DNA from 4 places in the Romboutsia sp. 1001713B170207_170306_H8 genome. Region 2 is predicted to be linked to each of the others. Evidence: riboswitches for the same ligand, from Rfam matches in the RefSeq annotation. Region 2 holds a riboswitch; each other region holds the start of a gene.
The links. Region 2 has a riboswitch for cyclic di-GMP ahead of I2A66_RS17125 (hypothetical protein). Riboswitches for the same ligand answer to the same signal wherever they lie in the genome.

Region 1 (4,347 bases), 190 kb from region 2:
GGGCAGAAGAAAAGGCGCAGAGAGAAGAAAAGTATAATGAATTTAAAGAACAATATAGAGATTTGTATTATAAAGAGATATCAGCTAAGTATCAAGAGGGTTACTTGAATGGTCAATTATCAAGTGCAAATTTTGGTAGTGGAAATAGTTTAGACATTGACAGTCAAGAAAAGTCACTACTTAAAGAAGCATTTAAATTATTAAGTCATAAATATCATCCAGATAAAGGTGGGTGTACTGATAAAATGGCTTCTATTAATAATTTAAAAGAAAAGATATTATAGATAGGAGAGGGTAATATATATGAGTAAAGGATATGAAATTTTTTTATAATGTAATAGGATTTATGCGATATATAAAGCATGAGCTACATTTGAAAATAATTAAATAATATTGAACAAGGTGTTAGTATGATGACACCTTGTTTTTATATATATATGGATTTGAGATTGTATGAGGTCATATGAATATATTGAAATATTTGGTATAATTTGGAGTATATAGATTAATTTAAATAGAAAAGGAAGTATTAATGCTTAAGAAATATATAGAAAATGAATTTAAAAGTTTGAAATTATATCCCAACTTTTGGTCTAGCAATGAACAATATTTATGCTTAGAGCTTGGAAGGGATATAAGTACATCAGATAATGATTATATAAAAGTTGTATATGATAGAGCTGTTAGTGTATTTAAAGATTTATTCAACGATAATGATGATATAATTTTTGTAATTAATGTTTATACATGGCTAGACTGTATCAATAGGTATGAGGAAAGTAAGTGTTGTGATTTATACTATAGTAGTGTTGAGAATATAAGACTAAAACAGTACTTAAGACATAAAGCAGAATTAAAAAAAGTTAATGTTTACTCAGAATATATATCTTGTGAAGATACGGATGATAATCTTAAGAAAATAGATCATTATTATGTAAAATGTAAAGTCAAAGATATAAAATATGGATTATTAATTGAGCAAATAACTAAAGAAGATCTAGGATATAGATTTAAAGGGTTAGCAGATTATTTTATAATAAATATTAATAAGCATTATGTATATAGAATGTGTACTGATGAATATATAGATTTAGTGTTTCTAAATAATGAAGATAGATTGAAAATAAGAGCTAAATATATAGATATAAATGATGATCAAGAAAACTATTATTAAAATAATATAGCTATACTTAATAATAGTTAAAGAATTATTTGTATGCTTAGTATTTTGTTAACTGAATGTAACTTGAATAAGATGATAGTATACATATAAAATAGAATTAATAAGGGAGGAGGAGTAAATATGAATAGAAGCATAGAAAATCCTATGTCAGCAATTTTTAAATGTCTAGCTACATCTGTATTATTTATGTTCATAGGTTTTATGTTTGGACAGATATTTATACCGGTTAGTTTTGCATATTATGCAAATATGATATTTACTTTTTTAATGATAGGACTTTTAATAATGTCTTTATTATCAAGAAAAAATATAATTCCTATAAGCTTTTCTATGAGTTTTGTTTATGCATTTACTTTTATTGATGGTATTCTTACATATCCATTATTACAATATTATTTAGAGGATTTAGGGACAGGTGTATTTACATCCATATTGGTTGCATCAATAGCGTTATTTGCAGTATTAGCTAAATTATCAAGTAGAAAAGAAGCTGGACATTATCTGGGACTAGGAAGTATATTATTCGCTGGACTTATAGGTATACTAATAGCATTGATAATTAATATATTTATAGGGGGAGCAATGCTTAGTTTATTAATAAGCATAGTAGGTGTAGTAATATTTTCTGGCTATGTTCTTTATGATATAAGTTTAATAAAGCATGAGATAGAAAATGGTGAAATAAGAGAAAAGAATGATCTATCTCTACATGTTTTAAACCTTTACTTAGACTTTATTAATATATTACTAGATTTATTGAATATAGCATCAATTTTAGATGATTAATATATAATATTTTTATAGAGGTGGCTAAACCCAATTTTAAAATGATTGGTTAAGCTATCTCTATTTTTATACATATAATGTTATAATAATTATAGTATAAATATAACAAAGGGGTGTTTATTATGATAACTAATGAAGATTATATAAGATATGAACCTATGGTATATAAGATTGCTAATAAATTTAAAAATAATATATATAAATTAGAGATAGAGGATTTAGTTCAAATAGGGTCTATGGGTTTTATAAGAGGGTTTAATACATATGACGATACAAGGGATTGTAAAAAAGATACTTGGATATATTCATGTATAAAGAGAGCTATATTAAGAGAATTTCAAAATTTAAAGAGAATAAAAAGACAATCTTTAGCTAATTCAATATCAATAGATACACCTATAGGTGGACTAGATGAGGATATAACAATAGCTGATACGATAGAAGATATAAATATAAATGTATCAGATGAAACTATAGATAAAATAACGATAGAAGCCTATAAAAAAGAAGTAAATATGATATTAAATGGAATAGAACATTATATTGCTTATGAAACCTTATTTACTGATAAGACATTAACTGAGGTATCAGCTTCAAAAGGAATAGAATACTCAAAGGCAAAGCATATACAAAATAAAGCATTTAGAGAATTAAAGTTTAAGAGTAAGTTAATACGTTCTAAGTATATGGAGTTAAAAGAGAAAGAGGCAGAGAATAACATAATTAATTTATATAAAGATCCTGCTAAATCAATTTATATACATGAAATAAGCAAAGAATTAAGAAATAAATACAGATATGAGCTTGATGTTATAGATACTATACAAACTATATTTGATGGACTAGATACATATAAGAGGAATAAGGTTATACAAGGATTTATATTAAGTTTAGATGATATTGTAGAAGCTAAAGATTTATTTATATATAAAACTATTGCAAAAGGGAATAGGGATTCTCTAAAGGATAAATATAGCTTTAGTGATATTTATTTTGTAGAAGATAGAATAAAAAATACTATTTCTAAAAATAAAGATTTAGTATATGATTTATGTAAAGATTTTGAGTATGGAAAATTTACAAATATAAACAAAGATGATGGTATTATAGACAATATAACGTATAAAAGCAGCTGCATATGATATAACTAAAAAACAAATATTATTATTTATTTAAGCTAGTCGATTTTTCGGCTAGCTTATTTTTTACATGAATGTTTAAATTTTTTTATATTAAATGTTAATATATCCAATTTTGTACACTTAACGACCAGTTATGCACTATATATTTACAAAATTTTACGAATAGAGCTAAAATTAAGTTAAATCATACTTTCTTAATTAAAACTATGAAAAGCCAAACTTTAAGAAATTAAAGGATGGAAAGCTAAGGAGCTAAGGGTAGAATACCTATGCTAGCAGGATATCAAGAGGAGGAGATTAAAATGAGTTTAAAAAAGAGAGTAAGTAAAGGGATAGCGTTAGTATTGATTGGAATAATATTTTCATTACCAGTATCAAATACTGTATTGGCTGCAGGTTTAGAACAAGAAGAGTCATATGATATGAGTTTGGATGAAGAAGTTTTAAATACAGATATAAATTCTATCATAGAAAATGAGTCAGATTTAATAGCGTCATATGGATTGAGTAAAGATCAAGTTATTCAATTAAATGAAGAGAGGGAATCATTTGATGTAGATACAAAATTATCTGACATGTTTTCTGATGAACAAGTGGAATTATTAAAGTTAGAATTTAAATCTACATATGGTGATGAAGATTTACTAAAAAAAGTAAGAGAAGAAAATAACATATTAACGGAAGTTAATGGTCATAGAGGAATAATTAAAACTACAATATATGATAATGAAGGACAGGTAAAAGATACAGTAGAAATTAATTACTTTGAATCATTAGAAAATTTAAATCAAGTAGGAAAAGAAAATAATTTAGAAATTATGTCTAGATCAACTACAGTAGTTCCATCTAAGCAGTATGGATCAGGAACTGTGTCTAGTGTATTTTATCCTTATATTAAGGTAACAAGAGATACAAAAGATAGGATATCTATTCATGGGATAAAATCAGGTCAAAAAAAGAGTTACTCTAAAGAAAAATATAATTGGAATAGTGGTAATACTTTAAATTTCTATAATAGTGTTAATAATGCGTCTGTACACTTCAATAAAATAGGATACAAATTAAGTGGAGCAGTTTTATCAAAATATATAAGTTACGTATCAGGTTTAATAGCTGCAACAACATTTGCACCAGCACTAGCAGTTGTTACAAGTGCATTAGCAGCTTTAGGCATAACTGTTAGTGGATTTGACATAGCAAAAGAAACTATAGCATTTCTTTATGACTTTGGACAAA
Region 2 (4,347 bases):
GATATTCAACTTAAAGGTTCAGGAAAAACTCCATACTCTCGTGGAGGAGATGGAAGAGCGGCACTTGGTCCAATGCTTAGAGAATATATAATAAGCGAAGCAATGTATGGACTCGGAATTCCTACTACGCGTAGCTTAGCTGTAGTTAAAACTGGTGATCCAGTAATTAGAGAAGATATAAAAAAAGGTGCAATATTAACTAGAGTTGCTTCAAGTCATATTAGATTTGGTACATTTCAATATGTATCGAGCTTTGGGTCACACCAACAACTTAAAGATTTAGCTGATTACTGTTTAAAAAGACATTTTCCTCATATCAAAGATGATAGTAATAAATATATTAATCTACTTAATGAGGTTATAAAATCTCAAGCAAGTCTTGTTTCTAAGTGGCAATGTGTAGGTTTTATACATGGAGTTATGAATACGGATAATATGACTATAAGTGGAGAAACAATTGACTATGGGCCATGTGCATTTATGGATGAATACAATCCTAATACTGTATTTAGTTCTATAGATAGAAATGGAAGATATTCATATAAAAATCAACCTATTATGACAGAGTGGAACTTATGTAGATTTGCAGAATCATTATTACCTTTGCTAAATGAAGATAGGAATAAAGCTATACAAATAGCTCAAAATGCTATTTCTAACTTTTCTGAGATATATTATTCAAATTGGATATCTATAATGAGGTCTAAGCTTGGATTATTTGATGAAGAGGTTGAAGATAAATCTATTATTAAAGATTTGCTTAATATGATGGAGAAGTATAATGAAGATTATACTAATACATTTATCTCATTAACATTTGATAATAATAAAGAAAGTTCAATGTATAATAGTCAGGAATTTAAATATTGGTATAAATTATGGCAGGAAAGATTACAAAGACAAGGAAAGTCAAAAGAAATGGTTAAAGGACTAATGATGAATTCAAATCCAGCTGTAATTCCAAGAAATCATAGAGTTGAAGAAGCTCTTGATGCTGCTAATAAAGGTAATCTTAATGTTATGAAAAGACTTCTTGAGGTTCTATCTAAACCATATGAACATTCAAAAAAACAAGAAGAGTATTCTAAATTACCTAAGCCATCAAATTGTCCTTATAGAACTTATTGCGGAACATAATAAAAATAACAATACTAGAAAAAATTTTCTAGTATTGTTATTCTTATAAAGATATTCTATTGAAATAGATATAAATATATGATAAATTGTTTTTACAATAAAATAATGGCAAATTTGGAGAAATCCAAAGACGCAAAGCTAAAGGGGCTAAGGTAATTATTACTATGCCAGCCAGTTGCCGAAGAATATTTATTCTTTGTTCTTATAAAATAAGATTATATTTATTTAATATATTTAATTAAATATAGATTAGGTTGTAATGATTTATATGGAAACTATCCTCTTTCTTAAGTTAGGATAGTTTTTTTATTGCAAAATAAAACTAAAGAATTAAGATTTTACCGGAATACCCTTAGCTACAATAAATTTATAAAAGGGAGATTTAAATTTGAAGATGAAAATTTTATCAAAAGCTATAGCATCTATGACTATAGCGTCAATAATATCTACTAATGTAGCTATTATTGCAAGTGCAATAGAGAATAATACAGGCCATATAACTCAATTAAGCAAAGTTTCTATATTAGAAAGTAAAGGATGGTTAGAAAGTATAAGTGTTGAATGGAAGCCGATAAAAGAGGCTAAAGGGTATAATGTTTATTATAAGCTAGCCTCTGAATCATATTATAAATATAAAAAAATAGACGATGAACTAATAAGGCAATACTCATCATATTTTAGAGCAGATATACTGGGGCTTTCAGAAGGCGAATACATTATAAAAGTAATTCCTACAATAGATAATAAAGAAGAGGTATCTTTACAAGGAATAATAACAGATATAGAAGTTAAAAATCATACAAGAGAAGGTTTTGGGTTCTCTAAAGAATCTCCTATGAAGACTAGCTCAGGAGGATATAATGATAATGGAACAGTTAAGAATGATTCAAAAATAATATATATAACATCAGAAAATGTTAATACAGTAACGTTAGATGTTATTACTAATAGCAAAGGTAGTAAAACTAAATGTACAGGTATAGTAGATATACTATAAAAACGTCCAAAAGGTTATGATAAAACACCTTTAATAATACGTATGATTGGAGAAATAAAAGGATCAGATATTATAGGACTTAATTCAAGTGGATATTTACAATTAAAGGGAATATATAATGTTACTTTTGAAGGTGTAGGAGAGGATACTACAGTATATAAATGGGGATTTTTAATTAGAGATTCTCATAATGTAGAATTAAGAAATGTTGGTATAATGTTATTCCCAGATGATGCAATTTCACTGGATACAGGTAATGAGAATATATGGATTCATAATAATGATATATTCTATGGAAGTGCAGGAAGTGATGTAGACCAGGCAAAAGGAGATGGTTCAGCTGATGTTAAGGGAAAATCAACCTATGTAACAATTTCATACAACCATTTTTATGATTCGGGTAAAGCTTCACTTTGTGGAATGAGTGATACTGAAGAGTTTTTTGTAACGTATCATCATAATTGGTTTGATCATTCAGACTCAAGGCATCCTAGAATAAGAGTCGGTACAGTGCATATTTATAATAATTATTTTGATGGAAATTCAAAATATGGAGTTGGGGTAACTAAAGGCAGTTCAGCTTTCGTAGAAGCTAGTGATTTTAGAAATACTAAATATCCAATGCTTATTTCATTACAAGGCAGTGATATATATGGAAATGGTAAAGGAAACTTCTCAGGTGAATCTGGTGGTATGATCAAAGCATATAACAACAAGATATCAGGTGAATCAAGAATTGTATATGCAAGTCAAAATTCAACACAGTTTGATGCTTATTTAGCAATTTCGAGAAATGAAATAGTTCCAAGTACATATAAGACTTTAAGTGGAGCAAATACATATAATAACTTTGATACAAGTTCTAAAATGTATGAGTATACTCCAGATAATATAGAAGATGTAAGAGGTATTGTTACAAACTATTCAGGAAGAGTAAATGGTGGAGATTTTGAGTGGAAATTTACAAGTGCTGATGATATTAGTTCTAGCGTAAATATAGAGTTAATGAATGCAATCAAAGGATACAAAAGTCAATTAATTTCTATTGGTGGTGGATCAATAGAAACATTAGAGCCAGTAATACCAGATGAACCACAACAACCTGAAGAAATTCCACCAGTTACACCAGAAGAACCGGAAAAACCAGAAGTAGATCAAACACCATCGACTCCTGATGAATCAATAATAGTTAAGCATAACTTTACAACGGATAATAAAAGTAGTAACTTCTTTGATATATCAGGAAATCTTTCAAGTACGAAAGTAACAGTAAAATATAATGATTTAAAACTTACTAAATGCTTAAAAATGGAGTCTTCAACAAGTATTAAATTTATAACTGAAAATAATTCAAAACTTATATTGGTATTAAATTCAACATTTAATAAAGACGTGGTGATTGATGGACAAGAATATACTGCAAATAACGGAGTTATAGAAATGGAATTAGAAGTAGGAGAGCATATAATAACTAAAGGTGATACAGGTAATTTATATTACATAGGTTTAGAAATAAATAAAACATTTAAAGCTAATGAAAGATTGAATTCTCAACAGGTCCTGTATATATAGAAATTAATAATGATAATCAAGAGGTTATAAACAGGGAAAAATATTATAACTCGATAGATTTATAAAGGGAATATAAGAAAATAATATATTATTATAATGAAAAATCATATGTTTAAGACTATTACTATATTAGAGCAGAACCTATAGATTAAGAGAAAACTCTACGGAGAGTTTATTGAATGATTTTACTAAATAGTTTAAATTATATCTAAGGAGTGATGTTAATGGACTGTAAAAAAATAGGTAAATTAATATATAATCTAAGAAAAGAAAAGAACATGACACAAAAACAAGTAGCTGATTTAATGAATATTAGTGATAAAACAATAAGTAAATGGGAAAGAGGATTAGGATGTCCAGATATATCATTACTTTCAGAGTTAGCAGAAATCTTTTGTGTAAGTGTTGATAGAATATTAGAAGGAGAGATAAATTTAAACAACTTAGTAGGAGGAAATATGAATAAATTAAAATTTTATGTATGTCCACAATGTAATAATTTAATGACAGCTACGGGCAATGCAGAAATATCATGTTGTGGGAAAAAATTAGAAGCATTAGAAGCAAAGAAATCAGATGAAAAACACGTTTTAAATATAGAGCCTGTGGAAGATGAGTTATATATAACGTCTAATCACTTC
Region 3 (4,347 bases), on a different contig from region 2:
ACAGAGTACTTAAAATATTGTTATAGTAATAATCTAATGGTTTTTTTACAGATTCTCCAACAGCTTTTAATGCTGCAAAATGTATTATAGCATCTATTTCATTTTCTTTAAATACAATTTCTAAATCTTCTTTATTAGTTAAATCCACCTCATAAAATTTAAAATCCTTTTTAGATATTTCCCTAATTCTATCTAATACAATTGGACTACTATTACTAAAATTATCTACAACTACTACATCATAATTATAGTTTAATAGCTCTACTACAGTATGACTACCTATGTATCCAGCCCCACCTGTTACTAATATATTCATTTTCCCCAATTCCCCTTTTAATTTAATTACTTAAATTTATGTAAAAAAAAACACCAGCTTATGCTAGTGTATGTCATTAAATTGAGCAAGTCTATAAGCGGAGTTCTGTATTTGATGATCATCTTTCTAGGCCTATTGTCACCAATAGGCTCAAGCGTCCTACCTACCGGAGGGTACGAGCAGCACCCTATTTACCCTAACTTGGACTTGCTCCGGGTGGGGTTTACACGGCTTGGCTAGTCACCTAGCCAACGGTGAGCTCTTACCTCACCTTTTCATCCTTACCAAACTAGTTGGCGGTTATTTTCTGTTGCACTTTCCTTAGGATCACTCCCACTAGACGTTATCTAGCACCCTTGCTCTATGGAGCTCCGACTTTCCTCACGTAGCTAATGCTACCCGCGATCATCTGGCTTACTTAATTTAATTGACTTTCACTATATTATCATATTTTTTTTATCGTGTCAAAAGTTAAATTTTTTATATTATTCCTTTTTCATGCACATAAAGCGCTGCATGAGTTCTATCTCTTAAGTTTAATTTTTCAAAAATATTGCTTGTATGCTTTTTAACTGTATGTTCTGTTATACATAGCTCATTAGCAATCTCATGATTAGTTTTACCTTTTGATATACATATTAAAATTTCTTTTTCTCTTTTTGTAAGCTCTTTTATTTCTTCTAAGTTATCTTTTCTCATATAATTTTCTACGAGGTCTGAATCAAAGTATTTTTTTCCTTTTGATAATAATCTTACTGCATATTTTATTCCTTCACCTTCTATATTTGCTAATATGTAGCTATCTACACCAATTTTCATACACTTTGCGAATAATCTTGTATCTTCATAAAAATCTAATACCATTATTTTTGAATTTCCATTTTCTTTTATATCTTTTATACAATCTATATACTGTTTAGTATTTCTATTTAAGTCAAATATAACTAAATCGTATGCATCTTTATTTATATCAGTACACATATATCCTTCATCTAATATATCTATACAACTTTCACTTGATAGTATCTCTGCTACTCCTTTTCTTATAACTAACGATTCTGAAATTATTATCCCCTTCATATATTACACCCTCCGTAAAGTCCCTTTTATTCACTATGTATTAATTATATGTCTTATTTTTTACATATTAAATCACTCAAATTTACCATATACTATAAATCTTTTGTTTAGTTATTGATTACACTTTTTTATAATTCATATACTTGTTACTATATATCCGTTATACTTTAGTATTATTTTTTATAATAAAAAAAGCTATACTAACAAAAACTAGTTTTTGTCAAATATAGCCGGTTGCATCACTAACTCCATATATCCGAGATGCCCAAATTACAGGATATATATCACCATTTCAAATATTAAAGTTTTTACTACTTATATGTTTATGTTATACATATTTAGTATAATTTTCAATAAATAATTGGTATAATATCTTACTTTCGTTTTTCAAAAAAATACTTTTTTATAAAAAATTCTTATTTTTTCTACAAAATAAATAATTATTCTATATCTAATTCCATTTTATTACAAGTTTAATTCGACAATTAAAAAGCAGACCTATTCAAATAAGCCTGCATAATTTTTAGTATTCTTTTATATATGTAATGTAATTAAATATAAAGTCATTTAGAGCTTTTTTATTGTACTCTTCTTCCCATTCAATTACCCATCCTTTTTCATTATTAATCATAGTATCATTTCTATGACCTTCAAGCGGAAACTCCAACTGATCAAAATCAGTATCTTTAATTTTAATAGCCTGAGTACCAACACTTATAATTTCCATTGGAGTCATATTTGTTTTAGTATATCTAAATAAAGTATTCGCTATATCTAATAGCTCATCGTTACTTACATTCGTTAACTTATTATAAAGTGCTTGTAATACTGTTCTTTGTCTATTATCTCTTTGATAAGCACTATCTATATATCTTATTCTACTATAAGCTAATGCTTGTTCTCCTGTAAGTGCTTGTGTTCCAGCTTCATTTATGCCATCTATTTGACTTACTTCAGCTTCACTTATATCTATTTGTACTCCACCTAACTCATTAATTATATTTATAAATGAATTAAAATTAACAGCAGCGTATTTATCTATACTTATACCAAAATTTTCCTTAATAGTTTGAATTAATAAACTAGGACCATCATATGCATATGCATGAGTTAATTTCTCTGTACTATGCCCTGGAATATTTACATATGTATCTCTTGCTAGTGATGTAAGTCTTATATCATTATTATTACTATCTATAGTAAGTATTATCATAGCATCTGATCTATTCCCTCTATCTATATTGTCTCCATCTACTCCTACTAAAAGTATATTTGTTATTCCTTCTTTAACTTCTGCAACTTCTATTTTACCAGCTTCTTCTTTGTCATATATAGAATTTAACTTAAAATATAATGTTCCAAATCCTATTGTTGGTATGGCTAATAGTAATATTAATAAGCCAATGACAATTTTCTTAAAATGTCTCATATTATACCCCCCTATTTTCTTGTAACACTCCCATAAATTACTATTTATCTACTTTTATTATATCATAAGTAAATTAAAAGTAGCCTAAATTCATAGACTACTTTCAATTTACTATTCTTTTTTATAAGCTACTATAAACGGATCGTATCCTTTTGACTTCAATTCTGCTACCATAGCTTCTGCGTTTTCTTTATTAGTATAACTTCCTACAACTACCCTATAGTAAATTGTACCATTATCAGTATTATTATCATCTGTGTTATCATTTATATTTGAGTCAGATGGTGCTTTATAGGTTATACCAAAATATTTACATAAACCTTTCATAGTTCCTTCTATCATTTCATCTTTATTATTATTCAATATTGCTAAATCTTCTTTATTTGTATAAAAAGCATATTCTACTAGTATAGATGGCATATTGGCTTTATATATTACTGTAAAATCTGCAGTTTTTAAACCTCTATCTTTCGCAGTACTATCAATTGCCTTTATTGCATCTACTAAGTTTTCTTGAACGTATTTTGCTGCATTCTTTGAATTTGTACTTGCATTACTTGCTGTGTAGGTTTCTGTTCCTCTTGCGCTGTTAAAGTATGATAGATATGCATTTGCATGTATTGATAAGAATAAAGCTTTTGGTTTGTTTTGATTTGCCCAGTATGTGTTTGCTAGAGTTGCTCTTTTTGTAAGTCCTATTTCATCTTTACCTTGTGGTGATGGATTTGTTAGGTATACGCTTATATTATGATCTTCGCATCTTTTTTTAAGTTTATATTGCATTTGATTATTAAAGCCCCACTCTTTGAATGTACCATCTGGTGATTGTTTTCCTGATACATATTCATTATGACCACTATCTATAATTATTAATTTATCCATTTTTTCACCTCCTACATATATTATAGAAGGATTTACTGACAAAGTTTCCTAGTTTATGTTAAAAATTTGCATAAAAAATTCGCTTCGTTCATATCGCCAACGACTTTGTCCGTTGCTCAAAATGTTTTTTATGCTCAATACCAGTTATGTTGATACACCTGCATCATAGAGTTTATCCACAGAATTTTATACAATATAATTTCCTTAATCATAAAAAAAGCCTAGCGATTTCCGAATTAGCTAGGCTATACAAAAGTAACGACTAAGTATTAAGTACCTCTCAGCATTTATAATTATATCCTCTTAACTTTAAATTTATACATTGTATTTATATTATTTTATATTGTTTTAATAGTTCTACTCTTTGCCTTCCTATGCTTATACTACCATATGCAGATTTACCTATATTTTGAGCTATCCCTTTTTCATTAATATAAGATATTACCCTTTGTGTCCATGCTATTGGAAGTAAGTACGGTTTCTTATTTAGGTATGTATACCTTCCTTTCAAATTCAATACACTTGGAAATAAGGCTGCTTTAAATGTAGATTTATGAGTTTTAATTTCTCTGTTATTAACTGCATCTAAGGTTATTAAACTACTTTGTTTTCTCTCCATAGAACTAGATCCAAATATCCC
Region 4 (4,347 bases), on a different contig from region 2:
TCCTGTCATGGCAAAGAATTTTATATCTCCTCCACCCATAACTTCTTTTTTAGCTATAAATTCTATTATATATATTATTAATAACATTCCACCTCCAGATACTATAGCCCCTACTATACTATCTTTTAAAGGTACTCCTATTCCAAATAACTTTAATACTAATGCTGATATTATTCCAAATATTATTATCTCATCTGGTATTATGTAATGGTCTATATCTATGAATGTTATTATTATTAATATTGATGCTAGTACTAAATAATATATAGTTTCTAGTGATATTGAAAATGTATTAAATACTACTAAGAATAAAATTCCAGTTAAAAATTCTACATATGCATATCTAGATGATATTTCTTTTTTGCAATATCTACATTTTCTACCTGATATTAAGTAGCTTAATATTGGTATTAAGTCTATAGGTTTTAGTCTTGTGTTGCACGTGGGACATTTTGATGGTGGATTTACTATTGATTCATTTTCTGGAATTCTGTATATGCATACGTTAAAAAAACTTCCAAAAACTATTCCAATTATAAATATATAAAGTTGTAGTATCAATTCCATATTTTTCTCCATTTTTAAATATATTAATTAGTATATCATACCAATTGATTTACTAGTAAAATCATAATCATTGCATCTACTAAGAGCCATTTCTCTTGATATTTTTCCACTTTTATATAACTTAATTAAATCTTGATCCATAGTTTGCATTCCAAATTTCATACCTGTTTGTATAGAGCTTTGAATTTGATGGTTTTTTCCTTCTCTTATAAGATTTCTTATTGCAGGTGTTACTGTCATCACTTCAAGAGCTGCTACTCTTCCTTCACCATCTGATGTTGGTATTAATTGTTGTGAAACAACTCCTTCTATTACAGTTGATAATTGCATTCTAATTTGTTGCTGTTGTTCTGATGGAAAACTGTCTATTATTCTATCTATAGTTTTTGCTGCCCCTATTGTATGTAGTGTTGAGAATACTAAATGTCCTGTCTCTGCTGCTGTAAGGGCTATTGATATTGTTTCCGGATCACGCATTTCTCCTATTAATATTACATCTGGATCTTGACGAAGTATTGCTCTAAGTGCCGAATTAAATGATTTTGTATCATTTCCTATTTCTCTTTGATTTACTATGCTGTTTTTGTGGTTGTGTACGTATTCTATTGGATCTTCTATTGTTATTATATGTGATTGTCTATTTGTGTTTATTATATCTAGAAGGCTTGCTAGTGTTGTAGATTTACCACTTCCTGTTGGGCCTGTTACTAATACCAATCCTTTTTGTTTTTCTGTGAATGTTTTTAATGTTTGAGGTAATCCTAGTGTGTTAAAGTTTGGTATTTCTGAACTTATTGTTCTTAGTGCTATTGCGTAGTTTCCTTTTTGTTTGTAGGCATTTACTCTGAATCGTTCTCCACTTTCTAGTGATATTGAAAAATCACATTCGCCTTCTTCTTCTATTTTTCTGAAGTTTTTTTCTGAAGTAATTTGTTGTACCATGTTTTTTGTATCTTCTGATGTTAATGTGTATTCAGATAACTTTATAAATTTTCCTTTACTTCTTACAGTTGGAACGCTCCCTACTGTTATGTGTATATCTGATGATCTTAATTGTATTGATTTATTTAATAAGTCAAATATATTCATTTATTACTCCTTATTATCTTATCAAAGTATCTATTGGTTATTCTTCTCCTAATAAATAATTTTTTAATCAAAATATTAAAATTTAGTTCATATTAATTAATAAAGAACCGAAGGTAAAATATAAACCTTCGGTTCTTTATTAATTATTTATCTATTCCATTTTGATTATAGTCAATTAAAACTATTTTTATTGGCTTCGCTGTAGTCCCATCTGCTGTTCCTACTTCTGCATTTGTTAAGTTTCCAAAATCAGACTTTAACTTTTCTATTCCTGCTGCATTTATTTTGCTCGTAGTAGTTATAGAAAGAACTAAATCGCTTGGTGTAGCTGATGCACCTGATAAAACATATGAAGCTCCTAGTGGCTTTCCTAAATCATCTATTAATCCAGCAAATGCATCTGTAGATGTATTCGTTCCCACTGTAGTCTTCGGTGAGTTTCCATCAGTTGGATACGCTCCTGTATCAGCATAACTTGTTGCTGCTGCTGATTTTATAGCACTTATATCTGATTCTAATTCTGAAATTCTTGCCTTTTGTATATTATTGAATAATGCTGGTACTGCTACTACTGCTAATATACCTATAATAGCTATTACTACTAATAATTCCACTAATGTGAAACCTTTATTATTTTTCTTTTTGTTTAACATAATTTCCCTCCAAAATTTATCATAATTTTCTCACTGGAATAACCCCTTTGAAAACATAAAAAATGACTATTATGCTTTGTCTAAAACAAAATCTTAATAGCCGGTTGCACCACTTACTCTACATATTCCAGGTGCCCAAATAAAGAATATGTTTCTCCGTATCTCATTCCATTTTATACCAAAATTGTATCATTTATTCCATTCTTTAGCAAGCATTTTTATACTTATTATTAAGTCGAAATTATACTTTTGTATTATTTATAATTTTACAAAATAAAATAAGATAACTTTTAAAATTAAAAGTTACCTTATCAATAAAAATTAATTTATATTTTTAAAATAAGTCAGGTAATTCCTGTGATTGTAAATTTAATTTAACATCTTTACTATTTATAATATTCCCGCTTGAATTAAATAAACTAGCTCGAATAGTTCCATCAGATATTGACTTTACACTATATGTAACTATATATTTGCCAGGATTAAAGTTTTTAAGTTCAATGTATCCAGAATCTTGATCTATAGTTATACTCACATTATTATCTCTACCTTGTATTTCGCCATTTTCATTACATTTATATACAAGCACGCTACTACTATTAACATCTATATCATTATCAAGTAATATATTTAGAATATTATTTTCATTCCTTATATCTATACTTATACCCAGTGTATAATACATATTTTTCATTATATTAACTTGCTGGCTTCCTATTGTAGAATTATTTTCATATTTACCATGAGCTATTATTTCACTGGAATCTATGACACTTACTGTCGTTCCATTAAAATAATCCTTTTTCCATAAATATCCTGATGTTTCATCTAGTGTTACATCTCCATAATTAATATATCCACTATTTTCTTCAAATACAATCTCTTGTATTGTCTTGGCTTTAACCGACACATTTATATTTACAACATCAGCTTCATACTTCCATTCACTTTTTGATCCAGTTTTATTCAACCTGTAATTAATACTAAATACGCCACCTAAATCTTCATTACTATTTATATATTCTAGTCCATCTGGAAGCACATCACTTAATCTAATATCCTTTATAGTTAATGATTCTGGTATATTACCTTTATTTTTTAATTCATTTCCGCTTATCTTGTATAGCTCTCTAAGAGTTATATCCTTAGGATCTAATTCATAATTAATATTAAGATTATCCCCCACGCTGACTTGATATACATCAGTACTCTTAGTTAAGTTAAATCTATTTTCTATAGCAAACTCTCCAAACGAGCCTGTTCTTAATATATTAAATTTATCAGACTCACTATTTTTAGTTCCAACTCTATACTCAATAGTATATGTTCCTGTAACTTCCGGAAAGTTTACATTTTGTGCACCCGTAAATGTATTATTTCCTCCTTGTATAGGGTTTTTACTATTCGATGGATAGAACCAATCTGATGGTATATTAGTGTATGAGCTTGCTCCATCTTTTTTATATTTTATTTCTAAAGCTGCGCTTCCTCCCCAGTTAAAATATTCTATATATATAGGATAATATTTATCCTTTTCTAAATAAATACTTTCATTACTATATATAGACCATGCTCCTCTTGGGGTAAAGTCATTTGCAATAACTTTTGTATTTCCATTCACAGTTAACATTGCATATATTCCATCATCTGAAATAGTTTCAAAGCTATAGTTTCCACTTTCAGGTACTTTTATATATCCCCAAGTTTTTCTTGCTTCTTTATAATTATTTGCATATGCACCTACATTATGATCTTTTACAAAATAAGTTTTAGGTTGCCATCTTATAAATTGTCCATTTACTTCTACTCTGCTAACATATGGATTTATTGCACTTCCATTTTCGAACACTTCCATGCTTATATTCGCCGTATCTGAATTAAATGCATTATTAGTATTGAAAACTAGATCTCTATTACTCCATATGCTGTTACCACTTAATGTTGGTAAGTCAGATACATCATAAGGCATCTGTGTTAGATTACCTGGTTGATCTAGTACATCACTATCAGCATACATACCAACCCAATCTGTAGTCCC

Region 1: it holds a riboswitch for cyclic di-GMP, as region 2 does, so the genes downstream of both, I2A66_RS06145 (hypothetical protein) here and I2A66_RS17125 (hypothetical protein) in region 2, are expected to answer to the same signal.
Region 3: it holds a riboswitch for cyclic di-GMP, as region 2 does, so the genes downstream of both, I2A66_RS00190 (response regulator transcription factor) here and I2A66_RS17125 (hypothetical protein) in region 2, are expected to answer to the same signal.
Region 4: it holds a riboswitch for cyclic di-GMP, as region 2 does, so the genes downstream of both, I2A66_RS13680 (type II secretion system protein) here and I2A66_RS17125 (hypothetical protein) in region 2, are expected to answer to the same signal.

Annotation. Positions count from the first base shown of each region.
Region 1 covers NZ_JADNAX010000002.1:326,394-330,740, reverse strand. The annotation lists gene I2A66_RS06165 (hypothetical protein) at 1-284, shown strand, start outside; gene I2A66_RS06160 (DUF3885 domain-containing protein) at 533-1,174, shown strand; gene I2A66_RS06155 (Bax inhibitor-1 family protein) at 1,304-1,969, shown strand; gene I2A66_RS06150 (sigma factor) at 2,092-3,111, shown strand; cyclic di-GMP riboswitch class I at 3,315-3,399, shown strand; gene I2A66_RS06145 (hypothetical protein) at 3,414-4,347, shown strand, end outside.
Region 2 covers NZ_JADNAX010000002.1:139,797-144,143, reverse strand. The annotation lists gene I2A66_RS05365 (protein adenylyltransferase SelO) at 1-1,137, shown strand, start outside; cyclic di-GMP riboswitch class I at 1,235-1,320, shown strand; gene I2A66_RS17125 (hypothetical protein) at 1,526-2,134, shown strand; gene I2A66_RS17120 (pectate lyase family protein) at 2,177-3,706, shown strand; gene I2A66_RS05355 (helix-turn-helix domain-containing protein) at 3,931-4,347, shown strand, end outside.
Region 3 covers NZ_JADNAX010000001.1:38,294-42,640, reverse strand. The annotation lists gene galE (UDP-glucose 4-epimerase GalE) at 1-316, opposite strand, end outside; RNA gene rnpB (RNase P RNA component class A) at 395-737, opposite strand; gene I2A66_RS00190 (response regulator transcription factor) at 797-1,396, opposite strand; cyclic di-GMP riboswitch class II at 1,617-1,700, opposite strand; gene I2A66_RS00185 (LCP family protein) at 1,920-2,825, opposite strand; gene I2A66_RS00180 (N-acetylmuramoyl-L-alanine amidase) at 2,937-3,707, opposite strand; gene I2A66_RS00175 (nucleotidyltransferase domain-containing protein) at 4,036-4,347, opposite strand, start outside.
Region 4 covers NZ_JADNAX010000009.1:38,312-42,658, reverse strand. The annotation lists gene I2A66_RS13690 (prepilin peptidase) at 1-567, opposite strand, end outside; gene I2A66_RS13685 (type IV pilus twitching motility protein PilT) at 595-1,656, opposite strand; gene I2A66_RS13680 (type II secretion system protein) at 1,800-2,309, opposite strand; cyclic di-GMP riboswitch class II at 2,399-2,482, opposite strand; gene I2A66_RS13675 (DUF5057 domain-containing protein) at 2,644-4,347, opposite strand, start outside.